2 regions of the Ensifer sp. KUDG1 genome follow, and region 1 is predicted to be linked to the other one. Evidence: riboswitches for the same ligand, from Rfam matches in the RefSeq annotation. Region 1 holds a riboswitch; the other holds the start of a gene.
The links. A riboswitch is a leader RNA that binds a small molecule or an ion and turns the genes downstream of it on or off. The one in region 1 is predicted to bind S-adenosylmethionine.

Region 1 (6,984 bases):
CTTCGCATGACTTCGCCTGACTTACGCTGAACCGGAAGACGCCCATGCAATTTCAAGGCACCGCCGACTATATCGCCGACAAGGACCTGATGATCGCCGTCAACGCCGCGATCCGACTGGAGCGGCCGCTGCTTGTCAAGGGCGAGCCCGGCACCGGCAAGACCGAACTTGCCCGCCAGATCGCCGCCGCCCTTGGCCTCGAACTGATCGAATGGAGCGTCAAGTCGACGACGAAGGCGCAGCAGGGCCTCTATGAATACGACGCCGTGTCGCGGCTTCGCGACAGCCAGCTCGGCGACGAGCGCGTCAACGAGGTCCGGAACTATATCCGCAAAGGCAAGCTCTGGCAGGCCTTCGAGGCCGATCGCCGCGTGGTGCTTCTGATCGACGAGATCGACAAGGCCGACATCGAGTTTCCGAACGACCTCTTGCAGGAACTCGACCGCATGGAATTCCATGTCTACGAGACCGGCGAGATGATCGGCGCCCGCCACCGCCCGATCGTCATCATCACCTCCAACAACGAGAAGGAACTGCCGGACGCGTTTCTGCGCCGCTGCTTCTTCCACTATATCCGCTTCCCCGATGCAGACACGCTCGCCCGCATCGTCGAGGTGCATTATCCCGGCATCCGCAAGACGCTGCTCTCGGCCGCCCTTGCCGCCTTCTACGACATCCGCCAGGTGCCGGGGTTGAAGAAGAAGCCGTCCACGTCCGAAGCGCTCGACTGGATCCGTCTGCTCGTCGCCGACGAGGTCGATCCGGCGGATCTGAGAGCCGACGCCAAGACCATGCTGCCGAAGCTGCACGGCGCACTTCTGAAGAACGAGCAGGACGTACACCTCTTCGAGCGCCTCGCCTTCATGGCCCGCCGCGATCAATGATGCCGGATGCCCACAAGGTCCTGATCTACGCCACCTGGCAGGACAGGCTGCTGGTCTTCGACGAGCCGGACTTTCCCGAGATCGAGTTGCAGGTGGCCGGCGGTACGATGGAGCCGGGCGAGAGCCCGAAGACATCGGCTCAGCGAGAATTCATCGAGGAAACCGGGCTGACGCCACCGGAAGCGCTCACCCATCTCGTCACGCAGGACTACCACTACCCGAAGGACGGCAGGACAATCTGTCATCGGCGGCATTATTTTCACGTCGCCTTTGCCGGCGAGCAGCGGCAGACCTGGATCCATCGGGAAATGACGCCGTTTGGTGGCGGTGACCCGATCCGCTTTCGTTTCTTCTGGCTGGGTATCGATGAGGCGAGGAACCGGCTCGGCTATGGGATGCGGGACGCACTACACCTGCTGCAAAGTAGCCCCTCACCCTAACCCTCTCCCCGCAGGCGGGGAGAGGGGACGCGGACGACGGCTGGCTCCAAGCCGAGACGTGCGGATAGCGAACCCGGCTACCAAGCCAAACGACCGGCTGAGCTTGACTTGTGGAACGATCGGGTGCGGCAAGGCCCCTTCTCCCCGCCAGCGGGGAGAAGGTCACGGCAGCGGGATGAGGGGCCGTCTCCGCCCCGCCCGAATCGTTTTTCTTGACCCCCGCGGCCCACTCGCGCTATCAAATTCTTCGTGGTGATTTGGCCGGCCGGCTTGCAGCCACGTTAAACAAGTCGCTAAAGGGCCGAGGAAAGTTGGATTTCCGAGGACCGGTCGCGATCAATCGCCGCCGGTTTTTTTGTATTGATCGAGTGGAAGCCCATGCCCATCAAGATTCCCGATACGCTGCCCGCCTTCGAAACCCTCGTGCATGAGGGCGTGCGGGTGATGACCGAGACCGTGGCGATCCGTCAGGATATCCGCCCGCTCCAGATCGGGCTCCTGAACCTCATGCCGAACAAGATCAAGACGGAGATCCAGATGGCGCGCCTGATCGGCGCCTCGCCGCTGCAGGTGGAATTGTCACTGGTGCGCATCGGCGCTCACCGGGCCAAGAACACCTCGGAAGATCACCTGCTCTCCTTCTACGAGACCTGGGAAGAAGTGCAGGGCCGCAAGTTCGACGGCTTTATCATCACCGGCGCGCCGGTCGAGACGCTCGAATACGAGGACGTCACCTATTGGGACGAGCTGAAGCGCATCCTCGACTGGACCGAGACCAACGTGCATTCGACGCTCAACGTCTGCTGGGGCGCGATGGCGGCGATCTATCACTTCCACGACGTGCCGAAGTATGCGCTGAAGGAAAAGGCCTTCGGCGTCTACCGCCACCAGAACCTCAATCGCTCCTCCGTCTACCTCAACGGCTTCTCCGACGATTTCGCGGTCCCGGTCTCGCGCTGGACCGAGGTCCGCCGCGCCGACATCGACAAGGTGCCGAGCCTCGAAATCCTGATGGAATCAAAGGAGATGGGCGTCTGCCTCGTGCACGAGAAAAAGGGCAACCGGCTCTACATGTTCAACCACGTGGAGTATGATTCGACCTCGCTGTCGGATGAATACTTCCGCGACGTGGATGCGGGCGTGCCGATCAAGATGCCGCACGACTACTTCCCGCACAACGATTCGACCCTGCCGCCGCAGAACCGCTGGCGCAGTCATGCGCATCTCTTCTTCGGCAACTGGATCAACGAGATGTACCAGACGACGCCGTATGATGTCGCGGAGATCGGCGCCGGGAAAAGCTGAGGTCAGATGTTCATTCCCTTCTTCCTCGAACTCAAGGCGGCGAAGATCCCGGTCACGCTCCGGGAATTCCTGTCCTTGATCGAGGGGATGGAGGCGGGCATCGCCACCTTCGACGTCGAGGCCTTCTACTATCTGGCGCGCACGGCGCTGGTGAAGGACGAGCGCCATATCGACCGCTTCGACCGCGTGTTCCAGCATTGCTTTTCCGGTCTTGAAGCGGTCAATCCGATGGAGGTGGGCGAAGAGGCCGTCATCCCTGGGGACTGGCTGCGCAAGCTCGCGGAAAAGCACCTGAGCGAGGAAGAAAAGCGCCTGATCGAGGCGCTCGGCGGCTTCGACAAGCTGATGGAGACCCTGCGCCAACGGCTACGCGAACAGCAAGGCCGTCACCAAGGCGGCTCGAAATGGATCGGCACCGCCGGCACCTCCCCCTTCGGGGCCTATGGCTACAATCCCGAAGGTGTGCGGATCGGCCAGGACCAGTCGCGCCACCGCCGCGCCGTCAAGGTTTGGGACCGGCGCGAGTTCAAGGATTACGACGACACGGTCGAACTCGGCACGCGCAACATCAAGGTGGCGCTGAAGCGCCTGAGGCGCTGGGTGCGCCAGGGTGCTGCCGACGAGCTTGATCTCGGTGGCACGATCCGCGCTACCGCAGAACACGGCTATCTCGACGTGGTGACAAGGCCCGAGCGTCGCAATGCTGTGAAGCTCCTGATGTTCTTCGACATCGGCGGCTCGATGGACGATCATATTCGTATCGTCGAGGAACTGTTTTCAGCGGCTCGTAGCGAGTTCCGCCACATGGAGCATTTCTACTTCCACAATTGCGTCTACGAGGGCCTGTGGAAGGACAATCGCCGCCGGCGCGTCGACATCACCCGGACGACAGAAGTGCTACGCACCTATGGCGGCGACTACCGCGCGATCTTCGTCGGCGACGCCTCGATGAGCCCCTATGAGATCAGCCACCCCGGCGGCTCGGTCGAGCACTGGAACGACGAGGCTGGCGCCCTCTGGCTCTCGCGTCTGACGGCGCATTTTCCGCGCTCGATCTGGATCAACCCCGTGCCCGAACAGCACTGGGGCTACACCCAGTCGATCGGCATGGTGAAGAGCCTGCTCGAGGGGCGGATGTTTCCTTTGACGCTCGCCGGCCTCCAGGAGGCCACCAAGCATCTGTCGCGCTGACATGACTGCGAGAGGTCGCTGTAGCACCTTGAATAGCTGGATGTTTTTGCTCTCAGGCCGGAGACGGCCCCAGCCGCATTTAGTATGATTTTCCGGTTGCCGTGCCTTTGGAAATGACGCAGTTTGCTGCGATCGCATCGCTGCATGTTTCTCTGGATCCCAACCGAGCCAAGGGCAAAACATGTAGCAATTCAAAAGTGTACGGCGACCTTTGCGCATCTGGGGAGACGCGCGGCGCTGTAGAGGGAGCAAGCGGTGAACATGCATCAGAACACGGAAATCTTCGGCCATCTGCCATCCGGCGAGCCGGTCCATCGTGTGGTGCTGTCCGGCGGCGGCCTCACCGCCCATGTGCTCACCTGGGGCTCGGTCATTCAGGATCTGCGCCTCGAGGGCCACGAGCCGCCGCTGGTGCTCGGCTTCAACGATCTCGAAAGCTACCTTGCCCATTCGCCCTATCTCGGCGCCACGCCCGGCCGTTGCGCCAATCGCATCGGCAACGGCCGCTTCACGCTCGATGGCGAGGCCTACCAGCTCGAATTGAACGAGAAGGGCGTCACGCATCTGCACGGTGGCAGCGACAATATCGGCAAGCGCAACTGGACGATCGTTCGGCACACGCCCGACAGCGTCACGCTCGCCATTACCGACCCGGATGGCCGCGCCGGCTATCCCGGCAATTGCAAGGTCACCTGCACCTACCAGCTGAAGCCTGGCGGCGTCCTGAGCGTCGTCTACGAGAGCGAAACCGACCGAGCGACGCTCGCCAATGTCTGCCAGCACAGCTATTTCAATCTCGACGGCAGCGCTGACGCCCTCGGCCACGACATCATGATCGCCGCCGACCACTATCTGCCGACCACCGAACGCCAGGTGCCGACGGGTGAGATCCTTGCCGTCGAAGGCACCGCCTTCGATCTCAGGGAGATGACGCGGCTCAGCCGCCAGACCGAAGGCGAGCGCGTCGCCTACGATCATAATTTCTGCCTTTCGAACGAACGCATGGCGAAACATTCGGTGGCGCTTGCCCGCAGCATTGATTCGGGCGTCACCATGGAAGTGCTGACGACCGAGCCCGGCGTGCAGCTCTATACCGGCGCAAAGCTGAACATCCCCGTCCCCGGCCTCGAAGGCCGCCGCTACGGCGCCTTTGCCGGCTTCTGCCTGGAAACCCAGATCTGGCCGGACGCGATCAACCATCCCGGCTTCCCGAACGCGGTGCTGCGCCCCGGCGAGATCCGCCGGCAGGAAACGGACTACGTGTTCATGAAGAGTTGAGCGCGCTCGCGCGCACGTGCTGACAATCTGCAATGAATGAAAGGCGGGGAAGCGGACGAAAGGACTGCCTCCCCAAATACCGGCGTTGTGTTCGGCAGAGCGCCCGTATTCGCACGGCACAGTGTCCGGTCGCGAAGCGCTGGGCGCCTGACGGAAAACGCCGTTCATTTCGAAAACAACTGTGAAATGAAATGGTTGGGAGAAATTGGAGCGGGTGAGGCGATTCGAACGCCCGACCCCAACCTTGGCAAGGTTGTGCTCTACCCCTGAGCTACACCCGCTCATCATCCAAGGTCCGGGGGTAGTCGGTGGACCGTGGCGTCGGCGCTGTCTTGCGGCGACGGGCGGTATATGGCCTAAGCGATTTTGGAATGCAACAGGGAAATGACGAGAAATCGAATATTTTTTGAGAGACCCTTCACAAAGCCCGGAAATGCCGCGTTTTCGGCTGGCCCCGCCGCCTGTGAGATTGCGTCCTGACAGGCTTCTCCCCTAAAGCTGAGACGAAACGAGTGCCCAAGGAATGAGAATCATGCGTGAATCACAGCCGAAAACCGCCGAAGACCTCTTCAATTTTCTCGATGGACTTGGAATCGAGCATAAGACGAAGACCCACGCGCCGGTTTTCACCGTGGCCGAATCGGTCGCGCTTCGCGACGAGATGCCCGGCGGCCACACGAAAAACCTCTTCGTGAAGGACAAGAAGGACAACTATTTCCTGCTCACCGTCGAGGAGCACGCGACGGTGGACCTGAAGACCGTGCACCAGGTGATCGGCGCGGCCAGCAAGGTGTCCTTCGGCAAGCCGGAGAAGCTGATGGAATATCTCGGCGTCATTCCAGGTGCGGTGACCGCCTTCGGCGCGATCAACGACACCGGGGGCAACGTCAAGGTCATCCTCGACGAGGCGCTGATGACGTTCGATATCGTCAACTGCCATCCGCTTTCCAACGACGCCACGACCGCGATCGCTTCGAAGGATCTTCTGCGCTTCATGGAAGCGACCGGACACGAACCGCTTGTCTTGAAAGTCACGGCCTGACATACGATCTTTGGCGCGAATGCAGTAAGCTGGCGGACGAGCCGGCGAGGAGAGAAGAATGACGGGCAGCGACAATCCCTATGCAGGGTCTTTCGGCACTCAGATGACGGCCTCGGCCTCCTTCGGCCAGCCGGCGCCGGCGGCCGCGTCGGGCGGCGACCTGATCAAGGAAACCACCACTGCCAACTTCACCAAGGACGTGCTCGAAGCCTCCAGGCAGCAGCCGGTTCTCGTCGATTTCTGGGCGCCCTGGTGCGGTCCCTGCAAGCAGCTGACCCCCGTCATCGAAAAGGTGGTCACGGAAGCCGCAGGCCGCGTCAAGCTCGTCAAGATGAACATCGACGATCATCCTTCGATCGCCGGCCAGCTCGGCATCCAGTCGATCCCGGCCGTCATCGCCTTCGTCGGCGGCCGCCCGGTCGACGGCTTCATGGGCGCGGTACCGGAAAGCCAGATCAAGCAGTTCATCGAAAAGATCGCCGGCCCCGCCGTTGACGACAGCAAGGCCGAGATCGAAGCGGTTCTCGTCGATGCCAAGGCGCTGATCGATGCGGGCGATGCCGAGAACGCCGCCGGCCTCTATGGCGCCGTGCTGCAGGCCGATCCCGAAAACGTCGTTGCGATTGCCGGCATGGTCGATTGCATGATCGCGCTCGGCCAGCTCGCCGAGGCCCGCGAGGCGCTGTCCAGCCTGCCGGAAGACCTTGCCAAGGACGCCGGCATTGCCGCCCTCGGCAAGAAGCTCGACCAGATCGAGGAAGCCCGCAAGCTCGGCGATCCGAACGAATTCGAACGGCGCCTCGCCGCAAACCCCGATGATCACGAGGCGCGCGTGCTGCTCGCC
Region 2 (6,984 bases), on a different contig from region 1:
ACCGCGACGGCGACATCCTGATCGTCGACCCCGGCGCGCCGATCCGGCGTGGCGATCGCGTCGTGGTGAAGACGCAGGAGGGAGAGGTCATGGCAAAGGTGCTCACGCGCCAGACGCCGCGTGTGATCGAACTTCTGTCGCTCAATCCCGAGCATCCGAACCGCAGCTTCGAGACCAGCCAGATCGAATGGATCGCCCGGATCATCTGGGCCAGCCAATAGGACGTCCTTCCTGATGCGGCAGCATTTGTACACCCATGCCGGCGGCATCGCCGCAATCGCCCTTTTCACCGGCATCCTCTATGCGGGCGCCGTCGCCATCCGCGACCGCGAGACCGCCGCCACGCCGGAACTCGTTCTCGAAACGCCCGACATGACCGATTTCGAGGCGACGCCGGATCAGGCCGACGACGAGGTCCCGCTCGACCCCGGCGCGCCCTCCGGCGGCGCGACGAAGACCGGCGAACAACCGCAGGGCACCACCACGACGGAAAAGGCCGCGCGCGCCATCGAGCCCCAGCAGTTCGGCCTGCCCGACACCGTCACAAGCGCGCCGCTCGAGCGGGTGGAACCGCGCGCGCCGCTGTCGGAGCCGAAGAAGGAAGCGAAGGCCGCCGGGCCGACCGTGCTCTATCGTCCGGTCGCGGTTGCAGCCGGCGTGATCCAGTTCGACAAGCTGACCCTGCAGATCGACGGCATCGAGCCGGAGCAGGCGGAGCGGACCTGCGAGAGCGGCGGCAAGAGCTGGCCCTGCGGCATCGTCGCGCGAACCGCCTTTAGAAACTTCCTGCGCGCACGTGCGGTCAGCTGCGATCTGCCCGAAGCAGGTCCCGGCTCTTCGGCCACCGCCTCCTGCACGCTTGGCGGGCAGGATCTCGCCACCTGGCTCGTCGACAATGGCTGGGCGACACCGGTCGCGGGCTCCTCCCTCGAAAAACGCGCCGACGCGGCACGCCAGGCAAAGCTCGGTTTTTACGGTGACGATCCGCGCGACCTCAGCCAAACGCCGATGACCTTCGACGATCCGACCCTCGGCCTCGGAGTGGACGCCTCGCAGCCAGACTTGTAAACAGCCGCGACAATTCCCAGCTCTCGACCGTCTGCCGAAAGCAACAGACGGCCCGACTCTTTGAAACGACGCAACTCCGGATCAGGAACCACCCTCTCTCTGGAATTGCCCTACCGCCGGAAAGCCCCATGCTGCCAAGCCTCAGCCACCACGAAGCTCTCGTTTATGTCATGGTGATGATGTCGGCGGTCGACCGCGAGATGAGCAACGACGAGTTTGCCCGCATCGGCCGGCTGGTCCAGTTCCTGCCCGTGTTCGAAGGCTTCGACGAAGATAGCCTCGTCCATATCGGCCATGAATGTTCGGCACAGCTGGCGGCGCCCGAGGGGCTCGACATCATGCTCGAGATCGTGCGCGAAGCGTTGCCGGAGAAGTTCCACGAGACGGCCTACGCGCTCGCCGTCGAGATCGCGGCCGCCGACCAGCGCATCCGCAACGAAGAAATCCGCCTGCTGCAGCTGCTGCGCGACCGGCTTGGCCTCGACAAACTGACCTGCGCCGCCATCGAGCGCGGCGCGCTTGCCCGCTTCCGCCGATAGGCCGGCCGACGATCGCGCCGGGAAGCCCTGAAGCTCAGTAGATGCCGTTGGGGAAATAGCGCAGGTAGATTTCCTCCAACCGCCCGCTGCGCGACAACGCCAGCAGCGCGTGATCGATCGCCTGGGTCAGCGCCGGCTCCGACTTGCGGTTCATGATCGTCAGGCCTTCGCCGAGGAAGCGCTGTGAGAAGTAGGCGCCATCGACGAGCGCGCAGCAACCGCCGGCAGCGCTGCCAGAGATCCAGAAGGAAAGCTGCATGCCGTCGGAAAACACCGCCGGCACATCGCCCTTCTGCAGCGCCGTCAGCATCGCCTCGCGGTCGGGAAAGACCTTGGCCTCGATCTTCGGGAAGAACGCCTTGAACATCGCCTCATGCGTGGTTCCGGCGACGACACCGACCGGCTTGCCCTTCAGATCCTTCGGCGCGGCCACTGCGCCCGCCGCCTTGGTGTTGACCGCGAACCGTGCCGGAAGCCGCATGAAGGCGCGCGAAAAGCCGAAGCGCTGGCGCAGTTCCGGACCGACGGCGACGCCGGCGGCCACCGCCTCGCCCTGCCCCTCTTCCAGCGCCGGCAGCAGCTCCGCATAGGTCACCGCCTGGATCTGGCACTTGGCTTCGATGTCGAGCTCGCGGCAGATCTCGCGCACGAGATCCACATGAAATCCCGAAAGCTTGCCCGACTGGTCGATGAAGTTGAACGGCGGAAAGTCCACCGTCGTCAAAAAACGCAGGCGCGCGAGGCCCGTGAGGTCCGGCTTGGCGATGCGTTCGCGCGCATCGAAAAGGAGCGGCAGGTCCTTGGGCTGAGCCGCAAGCGGCGTTGCGATCAAGGACGCACAAAGGGCGAACAGGGAGAAAAGCTTCATGGGCAGCGGGCCGGCACGTCTCGTGTGTCAGATGCGGCCCTTAGAACCGCGGATGATTCATCCCATCCCAGGTTAGCCGTCCACGGCGCAACTGGCCATAGGCCTTATGCCATCGAGGCAATGAGCGGTCAGAAGGAATGGAGCGGGTGATCGGGATCGAACCGACGACATCCAGCTTGGGAAGCTGGCGTTCTACCGCTGAACTACACCCGCGGCGCCTGCGAAATTTCCCGAACCGGGGCGATCTGTCAAGCACCCTTGCGCCGGATCGCGCCAGGGTCGCTTCGAAATCCCCTACTCGGCGCGGAAATGCTTCGAGAGTTTCAGGCCCTGCGCCTGGTAGTTGGATCCGACACCGAGGCCGTAGAGACCATCCGGGCGTTCCAGCATGTGTTCGTAAATCAGGCGGCCGACGATCTGGCCGTGTTCGAGGATGAACGGCACCTCGTGGCTGCGCACTTCCAGCACCGCACGGCTGCCCGTGCCGCCAGCAGAGGCATGGCCGAACCCCGGATCGAAGAAACCGGCGTAATGCACGCGGAATTCGCCAACCAACGGATCGAACGGCGTCATCTCGGCCGCATAAAGCGGTGGCACATGCACGGCCTCGCGCGAGACGAGAATGTAGAACTCATCCGGGTCGAGGATCAGTTCGTCGCGGCCGCGGCTGTAGAGCGGCTCCCAGAAATCGAAGATCGCGTGCTGCGCCTTCTTGTCGACGTCGATAACCGCCGTGTGGTGCTTGCCGCGATAGCCGATCAGGCCTTCGGGCCCGGTACCCTTCAGATCGATCGACAGCGCGATACCGCCGCCGCTGACATTCGGCTTGTCGCTCGCCACCAGCACGTCGCTATCATGCAGCGCCTGCAATTCCTGCTCCGACAGGATCGATTGGCCCATGCGGAAGCGGATCTGCGACAGGCGCGAGCCGCGGCGCACGACGATCGGGAAGGTGCGCGGGCTGATTTCGAGATAGAGCGGACCGCTGTAGCCGGCCGGGATCTTGTCGAATTCCTGGGCGCGGTCGGTGATGACGCGGGTGAAGATGTCGAGGCGGCCGGTCGAGCTCTTCGGGTTGGCCGAGGCCGACATGCCCTTGGGCAGCGCCAGGCTTTCCATCAGCGGAACGATGTAGACGCAGCCGGTCTCCAGCACCGCACCCTCGGTCAGGTCGACCACGTGCAGCTTCAGCCGGTCGAGCTTGTCGGCAACGAGATGAGATGGACCCGGCATGAAGCTCGCGCGGACGCGAAAAGCCTTGGCGCCGAGGCGCAGGTCGAGGCTTGCCGGCTGGATCTGATCGTCATCCAGCGGCTTCTCGCTCTTCAAGCGTCCCGATTCGAACAGCGCGGCGATCGCGCGATCGGCCAAAATCCCAGTGTCGCGGCCCATTGCAGTCCTCTTTTCAGTTGCGAGACAAAACCAAACTCCGGGAATTGACGCAAGCGTACCCTGGCAGTATTGAAGCTTTATCCCGTGGTGATTTGGCCGGTCGGCTTGCAGCCACGTTAAACAAGTAGCTAAAAAGGCCGGGTGTCAAACCGGCCCTTCACGCGGCCGGTTTTTTTGTTTTTGAAAGTGATCGTCACATGAGCAAAAACTGGCGCCCCGCAACGCAACTGGTCCATGGCGGCACGACCCGCTCCCAGCACGGCGAGACCTCCGAAGCGATCTTCCTCACCCAGGGCTTCGTCTACGAGACCTCTGAAGCCGCCGAGGCGCGCTTCAAGGGCGAGACCGAAGGTTTCATCTACGCCCGCTACGGCAGCCCGACCAACGACATGTTCGAAAAGCGCATGTGCATGCTGGAAGGCGCTGAAGACGCGCGCGCCACCGCATCGGGCATGGCCGCGGTCACCGCCGCCATCCTCTGCCAGCTGAAGGCCGGCGATCATATCGTCGCCGCCCGCGCGCTCTTCGGCTCCTGCCGTTGGGTGGTCGAGACGCTGGCGCCGAAATACGGCATCGAGTGCACGCTGGTTGACGGGCGCGATCTCGCCAACTGGGAAAAGGCGATCCAGAAGAACACCAAAGTCTTCTTCCTCGAAAGCCCGACCAACCCGACGCTTGAAGTCATCGACATTGCCGGCGTCGCCAAGCTCGCCAACCAGATCGGCGCCAAGGTCGTCGTCGACAACGTCTTTGCGACGCCGCTCTTCCAGAAGCCGCTCGAACTGGGCGCCCATATCGTCGTCTATTCCGCCACCAAGCATATCGACGGCCAGGGCCGTTGCCTCGGCGGCGTGGTGCTTTCCGACAAGGAATGGATCAACGAGCACCTGCACGACTACTTCCGCCACACCGGCCCGGCGATGTCGCCGTTCAACGCCTGGACGCTGCTGAAGGGCATCGAGACGCTGCCACTGCGCGTGCGTCAGCAGACGGAAACAGCCCGCCGCGTCGCAGACTTCCTGGCGGAACAACCGCAGGTCGCCAAGGTCATCTATCCCGGCCGCAAGGACCACCCGCAGGCCGACATCATCGCCAAGCAGATGACCGGCGGCTCGACGCTCGTCGCCTTCGAGCTGAAGGGCGGCAAGGACGCTGCCTTCGCGCTGCAGAATGCGCTGGAGATCGTGCGCATCTCCAACAACCTCGGCGACAGCAAGAGCCTGATCACCCATCCGGCCACGACCACGCACAAGAACCTGACCGACGAGGCCCGTACGGAGCTCGGCATGTCAGCCGGCACCGTGCGCTTCTCGGCTGGTATCGAGGACAGCGACGACGTGGTGGAAGATTTCGCCCGCGCGCTGAAGGCGGTGAAGGCCTGATTTACGAAGACGCGGCCGCCGTGACCAACGGCGGCCGACGCCCTTGCCGGCCGTCACAAGATGGTTTCCGGCGGCCCAGCGCCAGGGCGCCAAGCCGGTTTCACCCGCGCGATCCCGTCAGCACGACCATCTGTCCCATCGTGGGATCGCACAATCTTGCCGTTATTCTTGACGAAACCATCTTGCTGTAGAATACCCTGAAAGACCTGAAGCAAGGTGATGCCCATGTATCGCGCTTTGACCCGCGACATAGAAGTTACGGTGGAGCCGTACTATCTCGAAGAACAGTCGGATCCCGATGACGGCCGTTATGTCTGGGGCTATCGCATCGTCATCTCAAACCACTCGGACGCGACCGTGCGGTTGATGACGCGCTACTGGCACATTACCGATGAGAATGGGCAAGTCGACGAGGTCAGCGGTCCGGGCGTCATCGGCGAGCAGCCGCTGCTCAATCCCGGCGATACCTATGAGTATTCGTCCGGATGCCCGCTGGATACGCCCTCGGGCGTGATGTTCGGTCACTACAGCATGGAATCGGAAGGCGGAGAGACGTTCAACGTGGCCATCCCCGCCTTCTCGCTCGATTCACCCGGGCTCGTGCGCACCCTGAACTGAAGCCAATCCGGAACAGCCTGTCCTTCACTGACGTCGCTCTAACTCGCGGCCAGTCGACCGGAGGCGCCCGCTACTGCGGGCGCACCTCGCTAGCTTCGAAGCGATAGGTCGTCGAGCAGAACTCGCAGGTAACCTTGACTTCGCCATCGTCGATGGTGCTTTCGAGGTCGTCCGTGCTCAGGTTCGACAACACCGACTGAAGCTTTTCGCGCGAGCAGCTGCAACGGTCATAGACCGCCTGCGGTTCATAGACGCGGACGCCGCGCTCGTGGAACAGGCGATAGAGCAGCCGCTCGGTTCCGACCATCGGATCGGTCAACTCGTCCATGTCGATCGTTTCGACCATCACCTTGGCTTCAGCCCAGAGATCGTCGTCCTCGAACGCGCTTTCGCCGTCATCGCCGTCGCCGCCCGAGAGGTCGGGCTGGCGCATGCGCTCCGGTGCTTCGGGCAGGAACTGCGCGACCATGCCGCCGGCGCGCCAGCGATGCCGCGGCTTGCCGTTTTCGTCGCGATCGAGAAGCTCGGCCACGCCCAGGCGCACCTTGGTCGGGATCTGCTCCGACTGACGGAAATAGACGCCGGCGATTTCTTCCAGCGTCGCTCCGTCGAGCGCAACGATACCCTGGTAACGCTGGGTATGGGCGCCCTGGTCGATGGTGAAGGCGAGCACGCCCTTTCCGAGCAACTCGTGCGAAAGGGTCCGGCCGTCCTTTTCGGCAGCCGCAAGTGCTTCCTGATCGTAGCGGGCATAGGCGCGCACGCGATCCGGCGTCGAGAAATCGGCGACCACCAGATCGACGGGGCCATCGCCCTGGGTCTGGACGATCAGCTTGCCTTCGAACTTCAGCGAGGTCCCGAGCAACACAGTGAGCACGACGGTTTCAGCAACCAGGCGCGCAACCGGAAGCGGATAGTTGTGGCGCTCGAGGATTGCGTCCAGCATCGGGCCGAGCTGCACGGCGCGGCCGCGCACGTCGAGGCCTTCCACCTGGAAAGGCACGACGTGATCGTCACCGGCAAAGTCGAACTCACCAAGCCCTGGCGTCATGTCGGTCATGTCTTGCTCCTTGCCTTCAGCCACCAAGCTGCACCAGAGATATTGCTATCCCCGCGC

Region 2: linked by a shared signal. The riboswitch ahead of M2267_RS02390 (O-succinylhomoserine sulfhydrylase) and the one ahead of metA (homoserine O-acetyltransferase MetA) in region 1 are both predicted to bind S-adenosylmethionine.

The regions. Positions count from the first base shown of each region.
Region 1 is NZ_JBNDIG010000009.1:141,276-148,259, reverse strand. Features, by position in the region: gene M2267_RS21810 (AAA family ATPase) at 45-884, shown strand; gene M2267_RS21805 (NUDIX hydrolase) at 881-1,324, shown strand; SAM riboswitch at 1,564-1,641, shown strand; gene metA (homoserine O-acetyltransferase MetA) at 1,703-2,629, shown strand; gene M2267_RS21795 (vWA domain-containing protein) at 2,636-3,820, shown strand; gene M2267_RS21790 (aldose epimerase family protein) at 4,082-5,098, shown strand; tRNA gene M2267_RS21785 (tRNA-Gly) at 5,305-5,379, opposite strand; gene M2267_RS21780 (prolyl-tRNA synthetase associated domain-containing protein) at 5,631-6,140, shown strand; gene trxA (thioredoxin) at 6,199-6,984, shown strand, end outside.
Region 2 is NZ_JBNDIG010000001.1:469,964-476,947, reverse strand. Features, by position in the region: gene M2267_RS02420 (S24 family peptidase) at 1-221, shown strand, start outside; gene M2267_RS02415 (thermonuclease family protein) at 235-1,068, shown strand; gene M2267_RS02410 (tellurite resistance TerB family protein) at 1,197-1,607, shown strand; gene M2267_RS02405 (transporter substrate-binding domain-containing protein) at 1,642-2,475, opposite strand; tRNA gene M2267_RS02400 (tRNA-Gly) at 2,614-2,688, opposite strand; gene M2267_RS02395 (2'-deoxycytidine 5'-triphosphate deaminase) at 2,770-3,867, opposite strand; SAM riboswitch at 3,942-4,020, shown strand; gene M2267_RS02390 (O-succinylhomoserine sulfhydrylase) at 4,065-5,249, shown strand; gene apaG (Co2+/Mg2+ efflux protein ApaG) at 5,475-5,867, shown strand; gene M2267_RS02380 (Hsp33 family molecular chaperone) at 5,938-6,927, opposite strand.